DNA from 3 places in the Ferdinandcohnia salidurans genome. Region 1 is predicted to be linked to each of the others. Evidence: a T-box and tRNA genes for the amino acid it is inferred to sense, from the RefSeq annotation. Region 1 holds a T-box; the other regions hold tRNA genes.

What was found. The T-box of region 1 lies ahead of argS (arginine--tRNA ligase). A T-box ahead of a tRNA ligase gene usually reads a tRNA of that ligase, here a tRNA-Arg.
Region 2: it encodes a tRNA-Arg, which carries the amino acid that the T-box ahead of argS (arginine--tRNA ligase) is inferred to sense. The anticodon was not compared.
Region 3: it encodes a tRNA-Arg, which carries the amino acid that the T-box ahead of argS (arginine--tRNA ligase) is inferred to sense. The anticodon was not compared.

The regions. Positions count from the first base shown of each region.
Region 1 covers NZ_JBHUEK010000022.1:85,702-88,983, forward strand. The annotation lists gene ACFSFW_RS14260 (MGMT family protein) at 1-175, shown strand, start outside; gene argS (arginine--tRNA ligase) at 204-1,889, opposite strand; T-box leader at 1,934-2,138, opposite strand; gene ACFSFW_RS14270 (M48 family metallopeptidase) at 2,302-3,282, shown strand, end outside.
Region 2 covers NZ_JBHUEK010000010.1:78,558-81,839, forward strand. The annotation lists gene ACFSFW_RS07640 (nuclease-related domain-containing protein) at 1-504, shown strand, start outside; gene ACFSFW_RS07645 (DUF1801 domain-containing protein) at 693-1,115, shown strand; gene ACFSFW_RS07650 (VOC family protein) at 1,210-1,584, shown strand; gene ACFSFW_RS07655 (hypothetical protein) at 1,756-1,899, shown strand; tRNA gene ACFSFW_RS07660 (tRNA-Arg) at 2,056-2,129, opposite strand; RNA gene ssrS (6S RNA) at 2,250-2,444, opposite strand; gene ACFSFW_RS07670 (DUF3231 family protein) at 2,682-3,282, shown strand, end outside.
Region 3 covers NZ_JBHUEK010000010.1:164,603-167,884, reverse strand. The annotation lists gene rpoN (RNA polymerase factor sigma-54) at 1-568, opposite strand, end outside; gene ACFSFW_RS08145 (hypothetical protein) at 770-946, shown strand; tRNA gene ACFSFW_RS08140 (tRNA-Arg) at 1,295-1,366, opposite strand; gene clpP (ATP-dependent Clp endopeptidase proteolytic subunit ClpP) at 1,621-2,211, shown strand; gene ACFSFW_RS08130 (HPr family phosphocarrier protein) at 2,254-2,511, opposite strand; gene whiA (DNA-binding protein WhiA) at 2,655-3,282, opposite strand, start outside.

The sequences.
Region 1 (3,282 bases):
TTCGATGAGTAAGAAATATAACCTTCCTTGGTTCCGGATTATCAACTCCAAGGGTGAAATTGCGATCGCAGATGAGGAAACACGTGCTGCTCAAGTCATCTTTCTTAAGGATGAAGGGATAGAGGTTGTAAACGGTATAATTGACCTGAAAAAATATCAGTATCATCCAGAATAAGAGCCCGGGACACAACGTCCTGGGCCTACTACATTTCCTCGGGTGCTTTAACTCCTAGCAATCGTAATCCTTCTTTCAGTACAATGGTAACGGAACGGACCAATGCAATTCGATCATTCATTTCTTCATCCACTTGAAGAACCTTTACATGGCTATAATACTTGTTGAATTCTTGAGAGAGCTCTATTACATATTTTGCAATTACTGAAGGCTCGTACTGCTGCATACTTCTTTGGATGGTTGCCGGGAAATCCATCAAAAGCTTCACAATTGACCAGCTATACGAATCGGAAAGTCCATTTGTTGTTTCCCCTGAAAGCTTCGCCTTTCGTAAAATAGAACAAGCTCTTGCATGAGTATATTGAACGTAAGGTCCGGTAGTTCCTTCAAATTTAAGCATTTCTTCTAGTGAAAATTCAATATTGTTGAGTCGTTCATTCTTTAAGTCATGGAAGATGATTGCTCCCAAACCGACCATTTTCGAGATTTCGTCTTTGTTTACGAGACTTGGATTTTTCTGTTCAATGTTTTGCTTTGCGAGCTCGATTGCTTCCTTCATAACCTCTTCCAACAGAACTATTTTTCCTTTTCGTGTCGACATTTTCTTTCCATCTTTAAGGATAAAACCAAATGGAACATGGACCATTTCCTTCGCCCACTGATAACCCATTTTTTCAAGTACTAGAAATATTTGTTTAAAATGCAAGCTTTGCTCATGTCCTACTACATAGATAGCTTTAGCAAAATGGTAGTGATCCTGCCGATAGATGGCTGCTGTAACATCTCTAGTTGCATAAAGGGTTGCACCGTCAGATTTTTTAATCAGGCAAGGAGGGAGATTTTGTTCAGATAAATCGACTACCTCTGCACCCTCTGACGTAGATAAAAGATTTTTTTCGTTTAACATTGCAACTGTAGTTTCCATTTTGTCATTATAAAATGCTTCTCCATGATAGGAATCAAATTCAACATCTAGCAGGGAATAAATTCGTGAGAACTCCTTTAATGATTCCTCTCTAAACCAGCGCCAAAGGTTTAAGGCTTCTTCGTTTCCTTCTTCAAGCCATTTGAACCACATTCTTGCCTCATTCTCAAGTTGAGGATTTGTCTGGGCTTCGTCGTGGAAACGCACATAAAGCTTGAGCAACTCCGTTATCGGGTTGTTTCTAACGGCCTCTTCATTACCCCAAAGTTTATATGCAACAATGAGTTTTCCGAATTGTGTACCCCAATCTCCAAGATGGTTAATTCGGAGTGGCTGATAGCCACATTTCTCCACAATCTTGGCAAGCGCGTTACCGATAACAGTGGAACGCAAATGCCCCATCGAAAAAGGCTTTGCGATATTTGGTGAAGAAAAATCAATGGTAATTGTCGCTCCTTGACCAAAGTTGTGGCTTCCGTAATTTGACTCTTTGGCATGGATGGTTTGAAGAATATGTTTACTCACTACTTGCTTGTTTAGAAAACAGTTTATATATGGCCCCTCGGCAACAACCTCCTCAAAAAGGGAGCCTTGAATTAAAGGTGCCATTTCTTGTGCAATAACAGCAGGTGATTTTCGCAAGTGCTTGGCAAGGGCAAAACAAGGAAATGCTAAATCACCTTGTTCCTGAAATTTTGGTTTTTCAATAAGTTTTATTACTTCTTCATATGATAAAACATCTTGTAGTTGCTTTGATATAGCTTCGGCATACACTTGTATAACATTCATTTTTTCTAACCCTCCTTTAAAGATAAAAAAAATCCCGTCTCTATAAAAGAGACGAGATTTACCCGCGGTACCACTCCAATTGTTCACGATGAACCTAACTTAATATGTAACGGGTTCCCCCGGCACACCCTACTTATTTCAGGTGGGCTTCTCAGAAGTGCGGTTCATCTTGATTTCACCATCGGGCTTTCACCATCCCCAACTCGCTAACGGTTACATCAGGACTACTCTCTTCATCACAGAATTTCGATTATATTTCATTCATGATAACTAATTATGAATTAGAAATCAATGAGTTTTTTATACGCTTATATTGTCAAAAATGAAGATATGAGGAAAGTCATTGTTCTATCTGGCCCTCCTTTAAACTAAAATACTAGTAAGAGGGTTGTACATAAAGGGGGACAGCATAGTGAAAAAAGTAATCGGATGGTCACTTGGAATTTATCTCGTTTTTGGTTTATTTATAGCATGGTATTTATTTTTTGGAGCAAATACGGACATCCCTGCACAGCTAAAAGGGAGCCCAGCGGACCCACAGACATTTATGAATGATCGTGAGCTTTTATTAAGTCAGGAGTATTCACAAATTAGAAACCTATTGTTTTTCCTGTCAGTACCGTTTGAATGGCTGATTTATATACTCGTCCTTGTGATTGGGATTTCAGCAAAGTTCCGTGATTGGTCAAAAGTATCAGCTAAGTTTTCAATCCTACAGACAGCGATTTATTTATTTTGGCTTTCCTTGTTGGTAGAAGTTTTATCATTTCCACTATCATGGATTAGCTACAATGTTTCAAAAACATATAATATCACTGTACAGTCGACTCAAGGCTGGATGAAGGATTTATTGATTGATTTTTGGGTGAATTATGCGTTAATGATTGTAATTGTGGGCGTCTTGTTCTGGTTGATTCGAAGAAATGAGAAAAGATGGTGGTTCCATGCATGGCTTCTATCAATCCCATTCTCCATGTTTCTCATGTTTGTACAACCAGTTATTATAGACCCACTTTACAACGACTTTTTTCCATTAACCAATAAAGAGTTAGAAACAAAAATTCTTGAGATGGCAGATCGTGCGGAAATTCCTGCGGACCATGTATTTGAAGTAAATATGTCTGAAAAAACAAATGCCCTTAATGCATATGTAACGGGGATAGGCTCTAATTCGCGAATTGTGCTATGGGATACAACACTTCAACGTCTGAATGAAGATGAAATTTTATTTATTATGGCCCATGAGATGGGGCATTACGTAATGAAACATATTTATATTGGCATTGCCGGCTATTTGCTTATAACCTTAGTAGGACTCTTTATTATTAGCAAGCTTATGACCTTTATGGTTAGAAAATGGGGCTATTTGTTTAAGATATCAAGTGTAAAAGAT
Region 2 (3,282 bases), on a different contig from region 1:
AGCATAGACTTTAAACATTTTTATAAAGTCATAAAAAGCCCTAGCTTTCTTACAAAAATAGAATTGTTTGAGAAGAGGAACAGACAAGAAGTATTGGATAAAAAGCAACTTCAAAAAGTGTCAAAACTGCTTTTAAAGAGTCATACCCCACATAATCATGACATACTCGCACAATTTGGGATAAAAAAACATGAACTCATTAATGGTGTGCGATGTCCTAAATGTGATTATCTCCCAATGACTCGAAAAGTTAGATCATGGTCTTGTCCTTCTTGCCACTATTCTTCGTCCAAACCTTATTACAATTCGTTAAACGAGTATATTCTGCTCTTCGGCAACACGATTACGAATCGCCAATTACGTGATTTTCTTGATATACAATCTATTTCTACAGCAAAACACATCTTAACCTCATTGAACCTACCCTATAGTGGTAGCTATAAAGATAGATCTTATACAATTACAGAGAAAGATTTACAATTAATGAATCATAATGAACAATAATAGGGTTTGTCCTGATTAATACTGTCACTAACCCGAAAATACTGTCACTATCTGAAATTTACTGTCACTATTTCAAAAATACTGTCACTAGCACTTTCAGAGCTCCAAAAAGCAGGATTCCTTGCCCAACGTCTCGAATGAATACAAAATGTCAATCCTACATACTATCAAGGAGGCCAAACTAAACCATGTACGAATTAAAAACAAAAGAGAATGACGCGAGTGTCATCGAATTTATTGAAAGTGTTGAGAGTCCGAAGAAGAAAGAGGATGCATACAAATTATTAGATATTTTCACAGAAGCGTCCGGATATCCGGCAAAAATGTGGGGGACGAGCATTATCGGCTTTGGTTCCTACCATTACAAATATGCGTCCGGTCATGAGGGAGATGCGCCACTTGTTGGATTCTCGCCACGTAAAGCAAAAATTAGTCTGTATTTTGCCACTGGCGATACAAAACGTGAGGAGTTGCTTGAAAAGTTTGGCAAGCACACAACTGGAAAAGCATGTGTCTACATTAACAAGATTGCGGATATTGATATTGACGTGCTCAAAGAGCTAATTACCCAATCGATCACATTTTTACAAGATATGTATCCTGAAAAATAAGATAAACTTATACAAATACATAAAATTTATCAAATATTGTTATCCCTCAATATGAAGTACGATAGAAGTAACACATATAAAAGAGGGGATAAAAATGACTTATACCATTAAGGCAATTGACCACATTCAGCTTGCTGCGCCAAAAGGCAGTGAAGACCAGGCACGCCACTTTTACTCAACCATTTTAGGCTGCAAAGAAGTCGAAAAGCCAGAGGCCCTTCGTAAAAACGGCGGTGTTTGGTTTGCATTTGGAACTGTGCAAATTCACATCGGTATCGAGGATCCTTTTGGACCCACCAAGAAGGCACATCCAGCTTTTGAAATCGAGAATCTTGACGCCCTAAAGCAGCACCTCCAAACCAACAATGTGGTGATAATTGATGACAACAACCTCCCAGGTGCAAACCGATTTTATGCGCATGACCCGTTTGGAAACCGTCTAGAATTCTTAGAATGGAACTTGAGTTGAACCCATGAAAATGCATTTGCCCAACCAATATCCAGCGTAAAGTAGACCTTGAGGTACGAGAAATATCGAATGAATCAGCTGTCCGAAACCACTGCAAATACATGAATGAACCACAAACTGATTGCCCACACTATGGCTAATGTAGAATTTTCCATAGTGGAGGTGGTTAGTTTGCCAAAGGATACGAAAAATGAAAGCATTGAACTTTTTTCAAATGATGCACTTCGCGGGAAGCCATATCTCGATATCGATCGCACAATTGTCGAGGGGGTTTCAGCGTATGTTAATAAAGAAACGAAAACAAAGGATGTATAGGGGCTTGAAGCCTCTTTTTTGTTTGTTGCCAATTCCCTCAACCAGAAGAACTTATGAAAACACTACCCCACATAAAGACGAAATTAATCCGCAACATTAAAAGAAGCATACGAGGAATAAAAAAAGGATGTCCATTGGACATCCTTATCGATTTAGCGTCCCAGATAGGAATCGAACCTACGACCTACAGCTTAGGAGGCTGTCGCTCTATCCTACTGAGCTACTGGGACATAATTATAAAATAATACTACAGAAATTAATTATAAAATTAATTGCCGAAAAAGGTCAAGACATTGAAACGACAAATAAAAAATCCACTCTCCTATTGGAAAATGGATTAGCATGAAATTGGAAAAGCCACAATTGCCGTAATACGCTAAGAAAGTTTAAAACCACCACTCCTCAAAGTGGGTGTTTGCAGAAACGTTCCTGTATGTCCTTCAAGTCGCCATGGACGAAGGCCTGCCATTCGAGCTTCAATGTTAAACTCCCTATTTCAGTTCAAAGGTTAAACTTTATTATGATTACGTACAATGTAGCTTGTATATGTATACTACATGATTGAAACGATGAAATCAAATGTAAAAAAAATCCAAAGTGTTGAATTTTGTCGTAGACTTTTTTAGTTAAAATCAAATGTTGTGTCAAACAGTAGTGAAACCAACAACATCTTTAGTAAATAGAAAGACTTTTTGTCGAAAAAAATTTTTCGAGCCTGTTATTTTGAATACATTCGCTCAGCTTGAAAATACTATATAAAAAAAGTGATGAGGAGTTATGCAATGAATCCAACTAATGAGCAACTTACTTCGGCAGAAATGGGTAAGCTGTGGGCGGTCTATATGGGGAACTCAATGGCCATTTGCGTGTTAACCTATTTTCAAAAACATTGCCAGGACCCTGATATTATGACCATTCTTAAAAAAGCAAAAGGCCTCAGTGAAAAAATAATTATGGAAATTACCAAGATATTCAATAAAGATCAATTTCCTATTCCAATTGGATTTGATGTAAAAAAAGATGTAAACATTGACGCCCCCAGATTATTTGCAGATGAATTTTACCTTCATTATTTAAAATATACTGCGAAAGCGGGGCTTAGTCTATACTCCACGGCAATTCCTATGATGATACGGAAAGACGTCAGAGAACTTGTTCGTGCTATTGATCAGGATACTATTCAATTTTTAGTTGATCTAAATGAAACCCTAGAGAAAAAAGGTTTTTTAACAAAACCACCAGCCATCCCAATCCCTAAGGAAGTAAGTTTTGTCGAAAAGCATAACTATCTAGCTGGATTTTTTGGTGAAGTAAGGCCACTACATGGTCTAGAAGTTGCCCACCTTCAAGATAATCTTGAAAACAATGTGGCAAGTAAAGGGC
Region 3 (3,282 bases), on a different contig from region 1:
TTTCCTTCCAAGACTTTTCTGCGAATTCTTCAAAATAGTCCTGAATAATAGTTTCAGCAAGACTATTCCGTTTTGGCAATTTCCTCAGTTGTAGAAGTAGGCATTCCTGTAAGGACCTTGCTCCTACCCCAGTCGGATCTAAACTTTGAATATAGTGAATCGCACTTTCGATGGTTTCTGTATCGGTATTGAGGTCCCTTGCAATCTCCTCCTCAGGAAAATACAGATAACCGTTGCTATCCAAGAGTTGAATGATATATTCCATCGTTCGCTTTTTTTCGTTGTTCACTTTCATATATGAAAGTTGTGAAAGCAAGTGTTCATAAAGGGTTGTTTCTTTTTTTTCAACATAGTCAATCGGATTTGTGTAGGATTCTTTTGAGACCTTTGATTTTGTTCGTCGACTAAAATCCGTTTGTTTCACTTCAATTAGGGGATTTTCTAATGTTTGCTCTTCAAGAAATTTAGTCAAATCCAAAGAAGAGTATTGTAAAAGAGTTATAGCTTGAGTTAACTCCTTTGTCATGACTAGCTTTAATGATTGTTGCTGAAAAAGTCCAGTCTGCATATTCACTCTTGTTTTCCCCCTTTCGCCAGAGTTGTGTTAAATGGAAGCGTTTACTTTTTTGATTTGCGTTGAACTCCATTATTTTATTGAATATGTTCTATCGTTAATTTCATCTTACTTCTATGGTATCGAAAAAGTTAAATTTTAGCACGCATTTTTATTCATTTTTTGAAAGAATCTACCTTAAAGAGGTGATTTGTGTTGAGAAAAAATGAGATTATGTACACCGGCCCGGTTACGGGAACTTTGGATGAAGCAAAAAAGGCGAAAAACAACGAAGAGTTCGCATCTGAATTTGATCCCATCCAAACAATGTGGGCTGTGAATCCAGTTGATGAGGATGTGTACGAAGGGACATTGGGGTATAAGGATAACTAGGTATTTGGAGAAGAGATTTTTGGCGTTGAGATAGTGTGGGGCTTTTCTTACCATCTTTGTTCGATTTCTGGATTGTGAGGGTAAGATTAGTGGGTTTGCGTTCCCTTTTGAGTTGATTTCTGGCGCATGAGGGTACGATTAACGCGTTTGCGTTCCCTTTTGAGTTGATTTCTTGCCTGTGAGGGTACGATTAGAGGATTTGCGTTCCCTCTTTGATCAATTTCCGACTCGTGAGGGTACGATTAGCTTGTTTGCGTTCCCTTTTCGTCTGATTTTAAGGAAAAAAGGCACGAATTACCGTAATATGCAAAAAAGGACCAGATCATACTCTGGTCCTTTCTTCATTAGCGCCCTCGGCAGGATTCGAACCCACGATAAGAGAACCGGAATCTCTTGTGCTATCCACTACACTACGAGGGCATGTCTGAATAGAAACTGCACTCATCATTATAGGCTAGAACGCTTTTGAATGCAAGATGTATGTTTAAAACACTCCAAATCGGGTATGATGGTATACGTATGAAATTTTGTTTTTTTCACATCTATAAAGGTATGTCATAAATGTTTGTAGAATATGATAAGTTAGTAAAGCGAATTGTTTGACCTTTACTGACCTTAATTGTATGATGGAAATACATAGTAATGTTTTAATATGTTTTAAAGGAGGAAGTAAAATGAATTTAATCCCTACAGTTATTGAGCAAACAAACCGTGGAGAGCGCGCCTATGATATTTACTCACGTTTATTAAAAGACCGTATTATCATGCTTGGAAGTGCGATTGATGACAATGTTGCTAACTCAATCGTCTCTCAGCTATTGTTCCTAGCAGCTGAGGATCCTGAAAAAGATATTTCTTTATACATTAACAGCCCTGGTGGTTCAATTACCGCTGGTATGGCGATTTATGACACAATGCAGTTCATTAAGCCAAAGGTTTCTACAATCTGTATTGGTATGGCTGCATCTATGGGTGCTTTCTTACTTGCTGCTGGTGAAAAAGGCAAGCGTTTTGCGCTTCCAAACAGTGAAGTTATGATTCACCAACCACTTGGTGGAGCACAAGGGCAAGCAACTGAAATCGAAATTGCTGCTAAACGTATCCTTTTCTTACGTGAAAAGCTTAACCAAATCTTAGCTGAACGTACTGGCCAACCAATTGAGGTACTTCAAAAAGATACAGATCGCGATAACTTTATGACTGCTGAAAGAGCAATGGAATATGGTCTAATCGACAAGGTTATGTATCCACAAGATAATAAATAGAAACAAAAAAATCCTCTCACATTTAGTCGTGAGAGGATTTTTTTATGCTTCTTTTTGAACAAATTCAGTTAATGCTTCAACTGCTGCTTCTTCATCATTTCCATCAGCAATTAATGTAACTGTTGTACCACTGCCAACCGCTAGACTCATTAGACCCATGATACTTTTTGCATTTACCTTTTTTCCGTCTTTTTCTAAAAAGATATCTGCAGAAAATTTATTTGCTTCCTGAACAAACATCGCTGCAGGGCGTGCTTGTAACCCCGTTCTTAAAGCAACCTCAACATGTCTTTCCACCATTCGTTTCTTCCTCCTCAAATTTTTCTGTACATTCTTAAGTTGTGTTTTTTTGTATTCCTATTATTACGTAGGTTGAGCTCTAAAGGTTTCATGTTTTTTCAAAAAATGATAACGCTTTATTTTTCTCCAAGTGAGCAAGGTGCTCACTTTATAGATTGGCCTGCTCGGAGCTTATCAGCAATTTCATCAATTTTTCGAAGTCGGTGGTTAATACCCGACTTACTGATCTGACCCGATGTTACCATTTCGCCTAGCTCTTTAAGTGTGACATCCTGGTAAGCCACACGAAGCTCAGCAATTTCTCTTAATTTATCAGGTAGGATACCTAGGCCAACTGTTTCATCAATGTATCTGATATTTTCCACCTGTCGAATCGATGCCCCAATTGTTTTATTTAGGTTAGCTGTTTCACAATTGACAAGGCGATTCACCGAATTTCTCATGTCACGGACAATGCGAACATCCTCGAAACGAAGCAATGCCTGATGGGCACCAATGACATTTAGGAACTCTGTGATTTTTTCAGCTTCCTTTAAGTAGGTGATAAAACCTTTTTTTCGTTCTAACGTTTTAGCGTTAAGATCAAAAACGTTCATTAATTCACAAAGTGAGTCATTATGTTCTTTATATAATGAAAAAATCTCAAGATGGTATGAGGATGTTTCTGGGTTATTGACAGAGCCACCTGCTAAAAAAGCTCCGCGTAAATAGGAGCGTTTGCAGCACTTCTTCGCTACTAATTCTGAAGAGATTTCTTGTCTTAATGAAAAG